One region of the Hymenobacter nivis genome, then DNA from elsewhere that is predicted to be linked to it. Evidence: riboswitches for the same ligand, from Rfam matches in the RefSeq annotation. Region 1 holds a riboswitch; the other holds the start of a gene.

Region 1 (8,761 bases):
CCGCGCGGCTGGGCCCTCAGTTGTGCGTGGCCTACCTCACCAGCCCGGCCCTGCACCAGTCGATTCGCGAAGCTCCCGGCTTTGCCGACGTGGACGCCTACGCGGGCCGGCCGTTCGCAGTGGCCTTCTTTAGCGACGAGGGCGCGGCCGTGGCGTGGCTGCACGCGCAGCAGCAAAGCCAGGGCGTAGCGGGCGGGTAAAATTAGAATTAATTAAAAATTAAAAATGATGGTTCTTGGAGGCTTTTAGTGGAGCTGAGGCAACTTGAGCATTTATTGTGGCATAAATTACTGAAATTAAATAGGTTATGATTCATTGCTTATCCGCTAGGTAACTGCTCCACTAAAAATCTCTAAGAACCAAAATGATGAATTAAAAACTTGGCCGTCAGATTTTTAATTCATCATTTTTAATTAATTCCGAAGAATGCACTGGCTCGGCAACCGCCACCCAAGGCGTTGCTGGGGAAATTACTGGGCCCCCAGCGCGTGGTGGCGGTGCGGGCCAGGGCCAGCCAGGAAAACAACCCAGGCAGCCCCCGGTAAGCCGCTTGCGCTTGGCCCGTGAATGCCCGATTGGGCCAGCTATAAAAATATTTTTGGTACGGGAGATACTTATTACGATTGTTTCGTAGATTTACGAAACAATCGTAATACGACCTGATGGAACGCCTTACCCAACCCGAAGAAGATGCCCTACTGGCCCTGTGGCCCCTGCCCGGCGGGGCTTTTGTGAAGGACGTGCTCGACGGCCTGCCCGCCCCGCGCCCGCCCTATACCACCCTGGCCAGCACCCTGCGCAACCTGGAGCGCAAGGGCTACGTGCACGCCGAGAAGCTCGGCAACTCCTTTCGCTTCAGTACCTTGGTGTCGGCCGAAGATTACCAGCGCCGCTCGCTGGGAGCTCTGGTGAAGGAGCACTTCCGCGATTCATATAAGGAGCTGGTGTCCTTTTTTGCGAAGGAGGAAAAGATCAGCGCCGCCGATTTGCAGGACATTCTCCGCCTCATCGAGGGCGGCGATAAAAAGGCCGAGTAGCCATGCCGTCCGCGCCCCTGCTTTACTTGCTCAAGGCCCACGCGGTGCTGCTGCTGTTTGCGGCGGCCTACTCCGGGCTGCTGCGCCCGCTCACCTTCTTCGCTCTCAACCGGGCGTACCTGGCGTTTGCGCTGCTGTTTGCCGCCGCCTACCCGGCCCTGCCCATGCCCGCGCTGTGGCCGGCCGCCGCCCCGGGCCCCGCCGTGGCCTGGGTGCTGGCCGAATTGCCCCCTGGGGTCCCCGCGGCGGCGCTGCCCGCTCCGGGGCCCGACTGGCCGGCGTGGTTACTGGCCGGCTACGCCGCTGGCGCGGCGCTATTGCTGGGCCGCCTGCTGATGCAGCTGCTGTCGCTGGCGCGGCTGCACCGGCAGGCCCGCTCCGCCGGGGCTTCCGGCGGCGTGGCGTACCGGCAATTGGCTGGCGGGGGCGGCCCGTTTTCGTTTGGCCGCACCATCTACCTCGACCCGGCCCAGCACCCAGCCCCCACCGAGCTAGCTGCGGTGCTGGCCCACGAGCAGGCCCATGTGCGCCAGGGCCACACCCTCGATGTGCTGCTGGCGCACGTGGCCACAGCCGTGTTTTGGCTGAACCCGGCGATGTGGCTGCTGCGCCGCGCCCTGCTCGACAACCTCGAGTACCTGGCCGACGCGGCCACCCTGCGCACCGGCCTCGACCGCCGCGCCTACCAGTACAGCCTGCTGCGGCTGGGGCCCCCGGCGGGCAGCCCGGCCCTTGTCTCGCCCTTTTCACTTTCCACCCTCAAAAACCGCATTCTGATGATGAATCGCCCCGTTTCCAATCGGTTGCAGCTGCTGCGCTACGCCCTGGCGGGGCCCCTGGTAGTGGCCGCCGCGCTGGCCTACTCGGCCGCCCACGCGCAGGCCGCCCCCAACCCGGCCACGCCCGCCGACGAGTCGTTCGCCATCACTAATAAGGCCGGTACCACCGTGATGAAGCTGGCCGGGCCGGCCGCGTATTACGTTGACGGACAGATAAGAAGCTACGCTAACCTGGCCAAAGTAGACCCGGCCGCCGTGGCCAGCGTGCGCGTGGTGCCCGCTGAGCAGGCCCGCCCGCTGTTGGGTACCGACCAGGCCACCTACGTCATCACCACGGAGGCTAAAAAGGCGGAGCCCGCCGTGGTGGCTTTCAACGAAAAAGTGCGACGCGTGGCCCCGTACCGCATGGGAATTGACAGGCAGGGCGATGCCACCCTAACGCGCGAGAGGCCCTCCAAAGCAGGCGCGACAGCTGCGCCGCAGGGAGGGCCAAAGCCCGGGCTCAAGCCGTTCAGCGGGGCGGCGCGCAGCTACTACGTGGACGGCAAGCATGTTGACGAAATGACGGCTACGGCTGTAAAGGATATCGTTAGTATGCAAATCTTGAAGGGGGAAATGGCAAAGCAGTTTTTGGGGTACGATGGCGATTCGCACCTCGTCATGGTTATCACGACCAAAGCCAAAATAGCTGCGCCCGAAGTGGTTGAGTTTAATAACAAAATCCAGCAAATAGCGCCGCTAAAGGGCCTGATTGCCGACCTTGCCAGCGGCGTGCCCCAGCTAAGTTCTCCCGCCCAAGCCGCCCCGCCCGCCGGCCGCGAAGTGCCCATCAGCTACGTGGCAGCCCCGGCGCTGGCTTACATCACCCAGAATTACCCCGACAGCCGCATTACGGGCGTGGCGGAGGTGAAAAACGCCAAAACGGGGCAGCTGAACTACCGGGTGGAAGTCACCAAAGGCCGCCGGCCGCAGTATGCCGTGTTTGACGCCCAAGGCCAGCCCGTAGCCGAATAATTTGTAGTTTCCCCTTCCCATCTTCATTCACACAACTACTTCATTACCATGCGAAAACAACGATTTTCCGCCCGTTTGTCGAGCTTGCGCCGGGCCTTGGTGGGGCCCCTGGCCGTGGTGCTGGCCCTGGGCGCCACCGGGGCCCAGGGCCAAACCGTGACGCCCACGGTGGTGGCCGCCAGAGCCCCAAAGCCGCTGCCCACGGACGTGGTGTACTACGTGGACGGTAAGCTGTTGGCCCCCGACGCTCTCAGCGCCATAAGCCCCGGCGATATTGGTTATATCAACGTGCTAAATGGCAAGGAAGCACAGGCACTGACTGGCAATACTTTGGCTAATAAAGTTGTCATTATTACCACTAAAGCCAACGAAAGGTCATTAGAGGTGCTGGCCTTCAGCAAGAAGCATAACATCGCGCTAATCCCGGCCTGGCCGGCCCGAACCGCTGCCGAAGCGGCCGTTCGGGACTATATCAAGCAAACCTACCCCACCGCCAAGCTGCATTCCATCTACGAAGATAAAAAGCAGGCGGGCCATTATGTGACGGAATTTGAAAACGGCGGTCAAACCTACAAGCTACGCTTCGACGGCCAGGGCCACCCAGTGGCCGAGTAGGGCCCCTACAGCACTGGGTGTTCCGACTCGAAAACTGCTTTAGCCGGCCAAAATGCGGGCCGTGACGAGCAACTGGCTCACGTGGCGCTGGGTGTGCTCGGCGGCGTGCACCAGCAGGCCGATGACGGTGGACGGCAGGGCGGCGCGGCCCACCGGCCGGGGCGTGGCCCAGCAGGCCCAAATCCTGCCGCAGCACACTGCCTACCGGCAAGTGCAAGGGGTGCTCGGCGGCTATTTTTTGTTGTGCGTCCGCCCGGATTCGGTGGGCGAGAGGTAGTGCAGGTACTGCGTGTCGTCGCACAAGGTGTTGTTCAGGGCATGGGCTTTTTTTGGTACTGTATCCCGCTTCCTAGCCGGCCCGATCCGCGTTGCGGGGAATACCGCGCGCCACCCCGTCGCAGGTGAAAACCTGGTCGGGGTACGCGGCCAGGCGCTGGGCCAGCGGGGCCCCGTCGCGCACAGGCAACAGGTGCCGGGCGGCCAGTGCCTGGTTGAGTACGCCGAGCAACGGACCCGCCAGGCGGCTGACGCGGGTCGGCGAGAGGCCGAAGCTGGCGGCCTGGGGCTGCTGCAAGGAATTGGTTTTGGGGTAGGTGAGCAAAAAGAAAAGCTTCGTGTCGGTGCCGGGCAAGGTGGCGTTGGCACGCTCCCCGTGCGCCGGGATGCGCCGCCGTTCGCCATCGAGGGTGTGGTAGCGGTGGTAGCGTTCCCAGCGGGGCGCAAAATCGGTGCGCAACGCGTCAAATTCGGTGGGCAGCAGACTGGTCAAGGCCAAAAACTGCGTCGGCCGCTCGCGCAGAGCTAAGTAATCCGTGCCGCAAAATATGACCTCGCCGCACGCATTAGTGTAGCTAAATTTGCCGCATCAACACTAGTATGTAACGCACCAAAGTATGTAAAGCACCAAAGGTAATGCCGCTGCAAAACACCGCTGAATAGCACCCCAACCAAGCGCACAGCCTAGCGGAACGCCGCCGTCGCGTACTTTTCAGGCATGAAAACATTTTCCCTCGGATTATTGCTGACCGCCGGCTTGCTGGGGCCCCCAGCGGCGCAGGCCCAGCGCCAGCCGCAGCACGAGCTGCAAATCACGCCGGCCACCGCTGCCTGGGGCTACTACGACGCCGCCGCGCCGCCAGTGCTGCGCATCAAGTCGGGCGAGAGCGTGCGGGTACACACGCTCATTACCTCCACCCCGGCGCGGCTGGAAGGGGCGGGCGTGCCCCCGGCGCAGGTCGAGCAGTCGCTGCGCGACATCACCACGCAGGTGACTAACAAAGGGCCCGGGGGGCACATTCTCACGGGCCCCATTTTTGTGGAAGGGGCCGAGCCGGGCGACGTGCTGGAGGTGCGCATCCAGCGCATCAAGCTGGCCATTCCGTACGCCTACAACGCGTTCGGGGCCAAGAGCGGCTTCATCCCGGAGGATTTCCCGTACGCGAAGATGAAGATTATCCCGCTCGACGAAAAGCAGGGTGTGGCGCACTTTGCACCCGGTATTGACGTGCCGCTGCGGCCGTTTTTCGGGAGCATGGGGGTGGCCCCGCCGGTGGCCGCCGGCCGCATCAACAGCGCACCGCCCGGCATCCACGGCGGTAACCTCGACAACAAGGAGCTGGTAGCGGGCACCACGCTGTACCTGCCAGTGCACGTGCCCGGGGCCCTGTTTTTTGTGGGCGACGGCCACGCCGGGCAGGGCAACGGTGAGGTGGACATCACAGCCCTGGAAACGTCGCTCGTCGGCGACCTCCAGTTCATCGTGCGCAAAGACCTGCACCTCAAGCTGCCCCGCGCCGAAACGCCCACCGCCTACATCAGCATGGGCCTGAACGAAGACCTGACCCTGGCCGCCAAAGACGCGGTGCGCGAGATGATTGATTTCCTGGTGGCTACCCGCGGCCTGAGCCGCGACGACGCCTACATGCTGGTGAGCGTGGCCGGCGACCTTGACGTGACGCAGGTGGTGGACGGCACCCGCGGGGCCCACATCATCCTTCCCAAAAGCATTTTTGGGAAGAAATAGGGGCCCCGGGCCCGGCGCTTCGGTGGCTATTTGCCGCCGGGGGCGTATGTTTGAGGCGTAAACTTTAGGGGTGCCCCGCCATGCGGGGCTGAGACAATACCCTTGGAACCTGATGCGGATAATGCCGCCGAAGGGAAAAGTACTGGTCCGCACGCGGCCGCCCGACGGGCGTGCCGTGGCCGGCGCCCACTATTGTTTACGGTTCGTATTATCCCAACTAATCAACTAGTTGCATGGTTTGCTACGTAAATAATTTACCCCACGAAGCCGCTGAGCAGCAGCTGCTCCAGGAGCTGCTTGCCGGGCTGGGGCTGGCCCAGCCGCACGGCCTCGCCGTGGCCCTGAACGACGCCGTGGTGCCCCGCGCCGAGTGGGCCACCTGCGCCGTGCAGCCCCACGACCGCCTCACTATTATCCGCGCTACCCAAGGGGGCTAGGCGGATGCCGGCTCCTTCTCTCCCCATTTTCCGATGAAGAAAAAAGACCAAGCTCCCCAGCACATGCTGGTGGCGCGCCAGCCCCTCACCGGCTCGCGCAAAGTGTACGTGCCCGGCACGCTGCACCCGCAAATGCGCGTGGCGATGCGCGAAATTGCGCTGGCCGATACCGAGCGCAAGTTCGATTTTGGCTTCCCGTCGGAGTCGAACCCGCCCGTGACGGTGTACGACACCAGCGGACCCTACACGGACCCGGATATTGAAATTGACCTGAAAAAAGGCCTGCCCCGCCTGCGCGAGGAATGGATCCGGGAGCGCGGCGATGTGGAGCAGCTGCCCGGCACCACCTCCGATTACGGCCAGCAGCGCGCCGCCGATAATGGCCTGGACCACTTGCGCTTCGAGCACATTGCGGCCCCGCTGCGCGCCAAAGCGGGGGCCAATGTGAGCCAAATGCACTACGCCAAGCAGGGCCTCATCACGCCCGAGATGGAGTACATCGCCATTCGCGAAAACCAGCGCTTCGACGAGCTGCCGGCCGACGACCCGCTGCGCGCCCAGCACCGTGGCCACAGCTTCGGGGCGCGTACGCCGCAGGGCCCCATCACGCCCGAGTTTGTGCGCCAGGAGGTGGCCGCCGGGCGGGCCGTTATTCCCGCCAACATCAACCACCCGGAGAGCGAGCCGATGATTATCGGGCGCAATTTCCTGGTGAAAATTAACACCAATATTGGTAACTCAGCTATCACGTCATCCATTGAGGAAGAGGTAGATAAGGCCGTGTGGAGCTGCCGTTGGGGCGGCGATACGCTGATGGACCTGAGCACGGGTAAGAACATCCACGAAACCCGCGAGTGGATTATCCGCAACTGCCCGGTGCCGGTGGGCACGGTGCCCCTCTACCAAGCCCTGGAAAAGGTGAACGGCAAGGCCGAAGACCTCACTTGGGAGCTGTTCCGCGACACGCTTATCGAGCAGGCCGAGCAGGGCGTGGACTACTTCACCATCCACGCCGGTGTGCTGCTGCGCTACGTGCCGATGACCGCCAAGCGCGTGACCGGCATCGTGTCGCGCGGTGGCGCCATTATGGCCAAATGGTGCCTGGCGCACCACCAGGAGAGCTTCCTCTACACGCACTTCGAAGAAATTTGCGAGATTATGAAGGCCTACGACGTGGCCTTTTCGCTGGGCGACGGCCTGCGCCCCGGCTCCATCGCCGATGCCAACGACGAGGCTCAGTTCGCCGAGCTGGAAACGCTGGGCGAACTCACCAAAATTGCCTGGGCGCACGACGTGCAGGTGATGATTGAGGGCCCCGGCCACGTGCCCATGCACCTCATCAAGGAGAACATGGACAAGCAGTTGAAGGAATGCCACGAGGCGCCCTTCTACACGCTGGGGCCCCTAACGACGGATATTGCCCCGGGCTACGACCACATCACGTCGGCCATCGGCGCGGCCATGATTGGGTGGTTTGGCACGGCCATGCTCTGCTACGTGACGCCCAAGGAGCACCTCGGCCTGCCCAACAAGCAGGACGTGAAGGACGGCGTAATCGCCTATAAGATAGCCGCCCACGCCGCCGACCTCGCCAAGGGCCACCCGGGGGCCCAGTACCGCGACAACGCCCTGAGCAAGGCCCGCTTCGAGTTTCGGTGGGAAGACCAGTTCAACCTCTCGCTCGACCCCGATACCGCCCGCGACTACCACGACGAAACCCTGCCCGCCGAAGGGGCCAAAGTCGCGCATTTCTGCTCGATGTGCGGCCCCCACTTCTGCTCCATGAAAATAACGCAGGAGGTGCGCGACTACGCCGCAAAGCAGGACCTCACGGCCAACGAGGTGCTGGCTCGGGGCATGGTAGAAAAGTCGCGGGAATTCGTGGCGAAGGGCAGCGAGCTTTATCTGTAAAACCCTAACGCCGAACCCCACCCCCGGCCCTTCCCCGATGGGGAGAGGGAGGCCTGACGACCACTTGCCCTCGGCTCTCCTCCCCATCGGGGAAGGGCCGGGGGTGGGGTGAATAGCAGAACGACCACAAAATCCCATGCCTACTCCCCGTCCCTACGCCCTCACCATTGCCGGCTTCGACCCTAGCGCCGGGGCCGGCGCGTTGGCCGACGTGAAAACGCTGGAAGCCAGCGGGGTGTACGGGCTGGCCGCTTGCACCGCCCTCACGGTGCAAACCGACGTGGCGTTTGAGCGGGTGAGCTGGGTGCCGCTGGCTGATATCCAGGACCAGATCCGGCCGCTGCTGGGGCGGTTCGAGGTCGGCTTCGTAAAGGTTGGCCTCGTTGAAAGCCTGCCGCTACTGTTGGAATTGTTGCAGTGGCTAAAGGCGCAAAACCCACAAATCCAGGTCGTTTGGGACCCAGTGCTGAAAGCCACGGCGGGCTATGAGTTTCATAATCAACCCGATCCGCAGCTGCTGCAAGCCATCTGCCAGGAGCTTGCCCTCATTACGCCCAACCAGCCCGAAGCCCTGCGCCTCTGCCCCGCAGCCACGGCCGAAGCGGCCGCCGAAACGCTGGCCGCCTGGTGCCCGGTGCTGCTGAAGGGCGGGCACGCCGCCGGGGCCCTGGCCACCGATGTGCTGCTGGCCGCTGGCCAACGGCACGCGTTTGGGGCCCCGCGCCTGCCGCACGGGGCCAAGCACGGCAGCGGCTGTGTGCTGTCGGCGGCCGTGCTGGCCCGGCTGGCCCAGGGGCAGAGCCTGGTAGAAGCGTGCCGGGCGGGCAAGGCCTACACGACCGCCTTTTTGGCTAGTAACGACACGCTGCTGGGGTATCATTATAGAATTTAAAATAATGCAAATTAGTAAGTTGCACTACTTGGTCACCCACGCGGAAGCCGCTG
Region 2 (8,761 bases), 930 kb from region 1:
CGGGTGGCCGTGGCGGTGCGAAACCCCAGCATGTTGCCCCCGGCAAAACCCAAATTGACCGCCGAATAGCACACCTCCACTTCGGGATAAGCGGCCAGCGCCTGCAAAGCGTCGCGTTCGGCGGGCGCGGAGGCGTTGTCAACCACTATTATCTGGTAGGCGGTGCCGGGCTGGGTGTGGATGCGCAACGATTCTACGCAGGCAAGCGTGTGGCCTGTGGAGTTGTAGTTGACCAGCACGACGAGAATCATAGCGGAGCGCGAAAGTTGGGGCAAGCAAACCGCAAAGGAAACGGAATTGGCCGCGCTACACCCGTTGCAGCCACCACAGCTCCACGGCCAGGGGGCCCCCGGCGTATAGCACCGGGGCCCCGGCGGGCGTGGGCAGCCCGTGCGCCTCAATCAGGTTCGAATCGAATTCCAGCAGCTCGGCCGCGCGCAACGGCCAAGCTTCGTGGTGGATGCGGCCGCGGTAGAGCCGGGGGCCCCAGGCCGCGTACAGGCAGTAGCGCTCGGTGAGGAAAAAGGCCAGCGAGCCGGGCGCGGTAGCTTCGGGTGGCAGCAGCTCGCCCACGCGCCAGGTAGTGGCGAAGTGCGCGGCCGGGGCCCCGCCGTGGGTGCGGCGGGCGGTGTAGCGCACTTGGTCGGGGGCGGGGCGGGCCAGCGCCATGCGGGCGCGCAGGTAGGGCAGGTGGAAAATGGTACGCGCCGCCCACACGGCCAGGGCATTAGTAGCGTCGAGCGATAAAAACCACACGCCGGGCACGCCGTCGAGGTGCACGTAGGTGCGCACGTTCAACTCCAGGAACTGGTTGGCCCCGGGGATGGGCGGCGTGAAGCGGGTGCGCACGTCCCACATCCGAAACGGCACGATGGCCAGCCAGGCATGGCCGTCGTGCAGGTCGAGGGCCAGGCGCGGGGGCAGGAAGGGGGCCAGCAGCGCCGGCGGTACCGGCCAGTGCATGAAGAGCAGGTCGCCCCAGCGCTGGCGCATTAGTGGGGGGCCGGCGGGGGGCTGGCGCAGGGCCAGGCGGCCGGCCAGGGTGGGGGCAATAATGGGCGAAGAGGGCATGGGCCCTTATAACCACCGCCGGGCCCTAATTGTGCTGGGTGGGGCCCTAATACCGGGGTACGGAGGGGTCTACTTCGCAGCTCCAAGCGTCGATGCCGCCGCGCAGGTTCAGCAGGTTGGTGCGGCCGTGGCGGGCCTGCAAATAGTTGAGGGCCTGGGCCGAGCGCACGCCGTGGTGGCAAATAAGCACTACTTCGCCCACATCGGGCACCTCGTCGGTGCGCTGGGGCAGCTCGTCGAGGGGTAGCAGCACGCTGCCGGGCAGGTGGCAATAATCAAACTCGATGGGGTCGCGCACGTCAAACAAATAGAGCGAATCACCGGCGGCGAGGCGGCTGGCAAGTTGAACTGGGCTGATAGCGGCGATATTCATAAAAACAAACAGGCGAATAGAAAGCAAAGGTAGCCCCACCGCGAAAGCCGGCTCCGGTGAGAATTTCAATTTGGAACAAAAGTGATTTTAATCAGTAATAAATGGATGCAGTTGCCGGCGCGGCGCGGTAGCAATCGGCCCGATGGTCAGCACCTTTGCCCGGGCATAAAGCCGTTCTTATCAACTCTTTCCAGAAACCTACCCTTTGCCATGCTCCGACTCGCGCTGACCGGCCCGGAATCGACGGGAAAATCGACGCTGAGCCAGCAGCTAGCCGCCCACTACGGCGCCCGCTGGGTGCCCGAATACGCCCGCGCCTACCTCGCCGGCCGCCAGCTGCCCTACGCCCTGGCCGACCTCGAAGCCATTGCCCATGGCCAGCTGGCCGCCGAAGCCGCGGCCGAAGCCGCTGGTGGGGCCCTGCTGGTGGCCGACACCAACTTGCTGGTAATCAAGATTTGGGCGGAGCACGCCTTCGGCCAATGTCCCGCCTGGATTGCCGCGGCTGTGGCCCAGCCGCGCTACGACCTGGTGCTGCTGCTGGGCGTGGACGTGCCCTGGGAGCCCGATCCGCTGCGCGAACACCCGCAGTTGCGCCAGCACTTTTACGACCGCTACCGCGCTGCGCTGCGCGCGGGCCCCGACCCGTTTGCCGAAATCTGGGGGCCCCCGGCGCAGCGCCTGGCCGCGGCCCAGCAGCTGGTAGATGGGCTGCTGCGCGCCCAGCCGTAGCTTAGGGGCCTGTATAACCCTGTGCCTCCGCTACTGCCCGCGCCATGCCCGCCCTTGTTCTTGACAATGCCCAGTGCCGGGCCACCTTCGCCGCCCACGGGGCCGAGCTGACCGGCTTCGTTGCCGCCGCCACCGGCCTGGAATATGTGTGGCCCGCCGACCCCGCCGTGTGGGGCCGCCACGCGCCGGTACTGTTCCCCATCGTGGGGCGCCTGCCCGACGATACCTACCTGCATCAGGGCCAGGCCTACCGCCTGGGCCAGCACGGCTTCGCCCGCGACCAGGAATTTGCCGTGCTGCGCCACACCGCCGACGAGCTAGCCTTCCGCCTCACGGACTCGGCTGAAACCCGTGCCAACTACCCGTTTGTCTTCGAGCTGACCATTACTTATGCCCTGCGCGGCACCGCTCTGGCCGTGCGCTGGGACGTGCGCAACCCCGCCGGGACCCCCGCCGACGACCTGTTGTTCAGCATCGGGGCCCACCCGGCGTTTGGCTGCCCGCTGCTGCCGGGCGAGCGGTTCGAGGATTATTATTTTGAGTTTGACCACCCCGTAACGCTCAGCACGCAGCTGCTGCGCGGCGGCCTGCGCAGCGGCGAAACTGCCCCTGTGCTGCACCAGCAAGCCATCCTGCCGCTCACCTACGAGCTATTTGCCGACGACGCGCTGGTATTTGCCCACTACGATTTCACGCGCGTGGCGCTGCGGGCCCACGGCTCGCCGCACTTCGTACGCCTGCGCTTCGACGGCTTCCCCTACCTCGGCCTGTGGACCAAGGGCCCCGGGGCGGCGTTCGTGTGCATCGAGCCCTGGCACGGCGTGGCCAGCCCCACGGGGCCCCCGCAGGAGCTGCGCGATAAGGAAGGCATCCTCACGCTGGGCCCCGGCCAGGCGTTTGCGGCCACCTACGAAATAGAAATTGGCTGAGCCGCCGGAATTGTGTGGGGATCGGCGTTAAGCCCGGGGCTCCCGCTACGGTCTGAGGAGAAACTACTATTCGCCCCCTTTTTACTTCCCCAATGCCGTTCCGTGCGTGGTTTTGCTTGTTGCTGGCCGGGGCGCTGCGTGCGGCCGGGGCCCCGGCCCAGGCGCCGCATCAAGTGCCGGCCGATAGCCTGCGCCCCGGGCCCCCGCGCCGCGCCGCGCTCCTGGCGGCCGATGTAGTGGATGCCCTGAATGTAGCGGCGCCCCGGCTGCGGCTGGCCCCGCACGACTCGCTGGCCCTGGTGCGGGGCCACAAGTTTTTGGCGCTGCTGCCGGCCGTGGGCTACTCGCAGCAAACCGGCGCGCTGGCCGAAGTGGCGGCCAGCGTGGCGTTTCGCCGGCCGGGGGCCAACATGTCGACGGTGCTGGGGGCCCTTATCTACACGGCGCGGGCGCAGGCCATTGCCACGGTTGCGGCATCGGTGTGGGTGGCCGACAACCGTTGGAATTTTGTCAGTGACTACCGCGTCATGCGCTACCCACAAAGCACCTACGGCCTGGGCATGCACACCAGCACCACCGAGCAGGTGACAACGATGGACTATAACTACCTGCGCGCCTACCAGAGCGCGCTGCGCCGCCTGGGCCCCAGCTTCTACGCCGGGTTGGGAGTGCAGCTCGACGACCACTGGAATATTGTGAGCCGCAACGGCGCCCGCCAGGTTAGCACCATCTCGCACTACCGCGACGGCGTGCGCGGCCGTTCCCTCTCGGTGGGCCCCACGCTCAACTTCCTCTATGACAGCCGCGCCAACGCCATCAATCCGGCCGGCGGGGCTTACCTCAGCGCCGTGTTCCGGCCCAACCGGCAGGCCCTGGGCAGTACCACTAACTACGAAACCCTACTGCTCGAAGGCCGCGCCTACCTGCACCCCAGCCGCCGCTCGGCCAACGTACTGGCCTTCTGGTCGTACAACGCCCTGACCCTGAGGGGTAATCCTCCGTTTCTGGACCTGCCCAGCACCGGCTGGGACATGTCGAGCAACCTCGGCCGGGGCTACATCCAGGGACGGTTTCGGGGCAAAAATCTGCTCTACTTCGAAAGCGAGTACCGCTTCGGCCTCACCCGCAACCACCTGCTGGGCGGCGTGGTATTCGCCAACGCTCAAGCCGTGTCGGAAGACGCGCAGCGGCCCGACGAGCCCATTTCCAAGCGCTATGATAAGGTGGCCCCGGCCGTGGGCGTTGGCCTGCGCCTCAATCTCAACAAGGTGTCACACACCAACTTAGCCATCGACTACGCCCGCGGTATCCAGGGCTCCAGCAGCCTCTCGTTCAACGTGGGCGAGGTGTTTTGATTTTTAAATGCGGGGAGATGTGAAAATGTGGGGGGATGGACTGCCCATTTTACACATCTCCTCACATTAGATTGGCTGCCGAATAAAAAACTGCGTGATATTCCTATTTTTAACTCAAACTCAGGCACAAGTCTGACTCTTAAAAAAATTAGGCGCCTACGCGCGGGCGGTTGTAGTCGGGCTCCCAGTCGTTGATGGGGCGCGAAATGCCGGGGGGCAGGTCGAGATCGGGCAGGCCGGGGTCGCGCGGCTCGCCGCCGTCGTCGTCGCCATCGGGCGGCGGCGGTGGAGGGCCCACGCGGCGGCGCGGTACCACGAGTACGAACAGCAGCACGGCACAAAGCACAACGGCGTAGAGAAGCTGGTACATAGTAGGCAAGCAGAGAAGGTACGGCCGGACTAACAACGGCTAAAACCGCCCCGGTGTTTCAGCGGACCGCCGCTCTAAATTAATTGATTTCCACCGGAAAGCTAGCCGCCGCGGTAGAAAAAAGCCGCGGGCCCCCCGAATGGTTCCGGCCTGCCCTACCTTTGTGGCCTGTTTAGGGGTGCTGGCGTTGTGCACGACGCTGGCTGAGATGATACCCATCGAACCTGAACCGGGTAATGCCGGCGAAGGGAAATAAACAATCCGCGGACGTTTCCGCTTCGGCTCCGACCCCTGGGGCCCGGGCGCGTTCTACTTTTTTTACTTCTTTTTTGAAAATTCAACCCTTTGCGGGAGCCGTGCTGCTGGCGCTGGCCGCCGCGCCAGCGTGGGCGCAGGGCCCCGTGTCCGGCACCCTCACCGACGGCCGGGGCGCGGCCCTACCCGGCGCCACCATTACCCTGCCCGATGTGCCCGGCCTGGGCGCCACCACCGATGCCGCCGGCCGCTTCGTGCTGCCGGCCGTGCCCGCGGGGCCCCACACGCTGCGGGCCAGTTACGTGGGCTTCGAGGCCGTGGCCCTGCCGCTGCAAGGCCAGCCGGGCCCCCAGCAGCTGCCCGCGCTGGCTCTGCAAACGGCCCGCAACCTCACGCCCGAGGCCGTCGTCACGGCTACCCGCGCCAACGAGCGCACCGGCACCGCCTACCAAAACGTGAGCCGCGAGCAGCTCCAGGCCCGCAATTTCGGCCAGGACCTGCCCTACCTGCTCGATCAGACGCCGAGCGTCGTCACTACCTCGGACGCAGGCACCGGCGTGGGCTATACCGGCATCCGCATCCGCGGCACGGACGGTACGCGCATCAACGTGACCCTCAACGGGGTGCCGGTGAACGAAGCTGAAAGCCACGGCGTGTTTTTCGTCGATTTGCCCGATCTGGCGTCGTCCGTGCAGAGCATCCAGGTGCAGCGCGGGGCGGGGCCCAGCACCAACGGCGCGGGGGCTTTCGGGGCCAGCCTGAACGTGGAAACCCTGGGCCTGCGGCCGAAAGCCTACGCCGAAATCAACAACTCGGCCGGCTCGTTTGGCACCTGGAAAAGCACCGTGGCCGCCGGCACGGGCCTCATCAACAACCACTTCACGGTGGACGCCCGCGCCTCGCGGGTGCAGAGCGAGGGCTACATCGACCGGGGCGCGTCGCGGCTGAAGTCGCTGTACCTGGCCGGCACTTATTCCGACGAGAAAACCCTGCTCCGGGCCCTCATCATCACCGGTTACGAAACCACCTACCAAAGCTGGTACGGCCTGGCCGACTCGCTGCTCACCAAAAACCGCCGCTACAACGAGGCCGGTACCGACGCCGGCCAGCACCTGCCGGCCTACAAAAACCAAACCGACAACTACCAGCAGGACTACTACCAATTTCTGATTTCAAGGCAATTAACCCCTAATCTCAACCTGAGCGTGACGCCCTTCTGGACGCGGGGCGGCGGCTATTACGAGGAGTATAAGGCCAACCAGAGCTTTGCCAAGTACGGCATTGGGGGCCCCGTGTACCAGCCGCGCACCGGTGGCGGCCTCGACACGCTGACGACCACCGACGTCATCCGCCGGCGCTGGCTGAAAACCGACCTTTACGGCGCCACCTACGCCTTGCAGCTGCAGCCCAAGGGCACTGATTCGCGCCTGCAATCCTTCACCCTGGGCGGGGCCCTGGTGAACTACCGCGGCCAGCATTTCGACGAGCTGACTTGGGCCCAGCGGGGTAATAACATTCCCGAAACTGGCTACCGCTACGCCGAGGAGCCCAACGCCCACAAGCTTGACGTGAACAGCTACGCCCGCGCCACGGTGGCGCTGGGCGAGCGGCTTTCAGCCTTCGGCGACCTGCAATTTCGGTACGTGAACTACGAGCTGTTTGCGCCCGACGGCAGCCCCAACGGCGGCAAGAGCCAGCAAACCATCAAGTTCAATTTCCTGAACCCCAAGGCCGGCCTCACCTTCCAGGTGAAGGACGGGCTGGCGGCCTACGCCTCCTACGCCCTGGCCCAGCGCGAACCCACCCGCACCGACTACACCGACACGCCCGCCGACCGCCGCCCCACCTCCGAAATGCTCAACAACTTCGAGCTGGGCCTGCGCCGCACCACGGGCCCCATCCAATGGTCGGCCAACTACTACCTGATGCTGTACCGCAACCAGCTGGTGCTCAGCGGCCACCTCGACGACGTGGGCAACCCTATTCACGCCAACGTGCGCGACTCGTACCGCACCGGCCTGGAGCTGCAAGCCGCCGCGGTGCTGGCCCGGGGCCTCACCTTCAGCCCCACGGCCACGTTCAGCCGCAACAAAATCAACAACTACACCGACTACCTGGCCGACTATGACAACGGTGGCGAGCGGGGCACGGCTTTCCGGCAGACCAACATCTCGTTCTCGCCCAGCGTCACCTTCGCCTACACCCTGGAGTACGAGGCGCTGCCCGGCCTGCGCCTGGCCACGCTGGCCCGCTACGCCGGCCGCCAGTACCTGGATAACACCAGCACCGACAGCCGCAGCATCGCGCCCTACTACGTGCAGGACCTGCGCGTGCGCTACCTCTGGCACCCCGGCAAGCTGGGCTTCCGCGAGATTGAGCTGGCCGGCCTGCTCAACAACGTGCTGGGGGCCAAGTACGTGAACAACGGCTACACCTACGGCTACATCAGCGGCGGCCAGCCGCAGCACTACAGCTATTACTACCCGCAGGCCTTCACCAACTTCCTGGCCTCGGTGAACCTGCGCTGGTAGCGCAGCGCCAGGCGCTGAGTTAGGGCCCCCGGGGCCCCGGCGCAGCGCAGTATCTTTGCGAATATAACCATAGGGCCACCCGGTAGTTATCGGGTGGCCCTTACCGTAATTGCCATGCGCCGCTTAATATTCCTATTCTGCCTGCTGCTGGCCGCCGGGGGGGCCGGGGGGGCCGCCCCCGCCCCGGGGGGGCCGGCGCTCACCATTGCCGCCGCCGCCGATTTAAAGTACGTGCTCGACTCGCTGGTGACGATTTTTAACCGGCGGCATCCCGCAGCCCAGGCCAGCGTGGTGTATGGCTCGTCGGGCCGGTTTTATGAGCAACTGAGCCACGGGGCCCCATTCGACATTTTCTTTTCGGCCGACAGCGACTACCCGCGGCGCTTGCAGCAGGCGGGCCTCACGGCCGGGGCTCCGGTGCCCTACGCCCAGGGCCGCCTGGTGCTGTGGAGTAAGAAAGTCGACCCTAAGCTAAAGGGAATCAACACGCTGCTCGACCCCCGGATGCAGCGCGTGGCCATTGCCAACCCCGCCCACGCCCCCTACGGCCGCCGGGCCGAGGAAGTGCTGCGCCACTACCAGCTCTACGACCGGGTGCAGCCCCGGCTGGTGCTGGGCGAAAACATCGGCCAGGCCGCCCAGTACGCCAGCACCGGCGCGGCCGACGCCGGCCTGCTGGCCTACTCGCTGGCCCTCAGCCCCGAGCTGCGCCGCCTGGGCAAATTCTACCTGATTCCGGCCGCCGCCCACACGCCCTTGCAGCAGAGCTACGTGCTGCTGAAGCGGGCCCAGGGCAACGCCGCGGCCGCGGCTTTCGTGGCGTTTGTAGCCGGCCCGGTGGCCCGGCAAGCGCTGCGCAAGTACGGCTTCAGCCTGGCCGGCGGTCGCTAAAGCATTCATTCACCGTTATTTGCTACCCATCCGTTTGGCGTTTGAGCTAACCCCCGATTATTGGGAAACCCTGCGCCTGACGCTGGCCCTGGCCACCTGCACGGCGGGGCTGCTGCTGCTGCTGGGCATCCCGCTGGCCTACGCCCTGGTGCACAGCCGGGGCTTTTTCAAGCCGCTGCTGGAGGCCGTGGTGGGCCTGCCGCTGGTGCTGCCGCCCACCGTAATCGGGTTTTACCTACTGCTGGCGTTCAGCG

What was found. Region 1 has a riboswitch for thiamine pyrophosphate ahead of thiS (sulfur carrier protein ThiS). Riboswitches for the same ligand answer to the same signal wherever they lie in the genome.
Region 2: linked by a shared signal. The riboswitch ahead of DDQ68_RS12075 (TonB-dependent receptor) and the one ahead of thiS (sulfur carrier protein ThiS) in region 1 are both predicted to bind thiamine pyrophosphate.

Annotation. Positions count from the first base shown of each region.
Region 1 is NZ_CP029145.1:3,658,431-3,667,191, forward strand. It holds gene DDQ68_RS16205 (hypothetical protein) at 1-200, shown strand, start outside; gene DDQ68_RS16210 (BlaI/MecI/CopY family transcriptional regulator) at 663-1,037, shown strand; gene DDQ68_RS16215 (M56 family metallopeptidase) at 1,040-2,830, shown strand; gene DDQ68_RS16220 (hypothetical protein) at 2,879-3,445, shown strand; partial or broken gene DDQ68_RS16225 (DinB family protein) at 3,485-3,604, opposite strand; gene DDQ68_RS16230 (hypothetical protein) at 3,795-4,220, opposite strand; gene DDQ68_RS16235 (acetamidase/formamidase family protein) at 4,440-5,468, shown strand; TPP riboswitch at 5,525-5,621, shown strand; gene thiS (sulfur carrier protein ThiS) at 5,702-5,905, shown strand; gene thiC (phosphomethylpyrimidine synthase ThiC) at 5,939-7,816, shown strand; gene DDQ68_RS16250 (hydroxymethylpyrimidine/phosphomethylpyrimidine kinase) at 7,953-8,708, shown strand; gene DDQ68_RS16255 (thiamine phosphate synthase) at 8,713-8,761, shown strand, end outside.
Region 2 is NZ_CP029145.1:2,730,232-2,738,992, reverse strand. It holds gene DDQ68_RS12110 (glycosyltransferase family 2 protein) at 1-251, opposite strand, end outside; gene DDQ68_RS12105 (YqjF family protein) at 307-1,071, opposite strand; gene DDQ68_RS12100 (rhodanese-like domain-containing protein) at 1,118-1,444, opposite strand; gene DDQ68_RS12095 (AAA family ATPase) at 1,655-2,176, shown strand; gene DDQ68_RS12090 (aldose 1-epimerase family protein) at 2,221-3,105, shown strand; gene DDQ68_RS12085 (BamA/TamA family outer membrane protein) at 3,198-4,460, shown strand; gene DDQ68_RS12080 (hypothetical protein) at 4,609-4,830, opposite strand; TPP riboswitch at 4,995-5,098, shown strand; gene DDQ68_RS12075 (TonB-dependent receptor) at 5,160-7,616, shown strand; gene modA (molybdate ABC transporter substrate-binding protein) at 7,731-8,507, shown strand; gene modB (molybdate ABC transporter permease subunit) at 8,527-8,761, shown strand, end outside.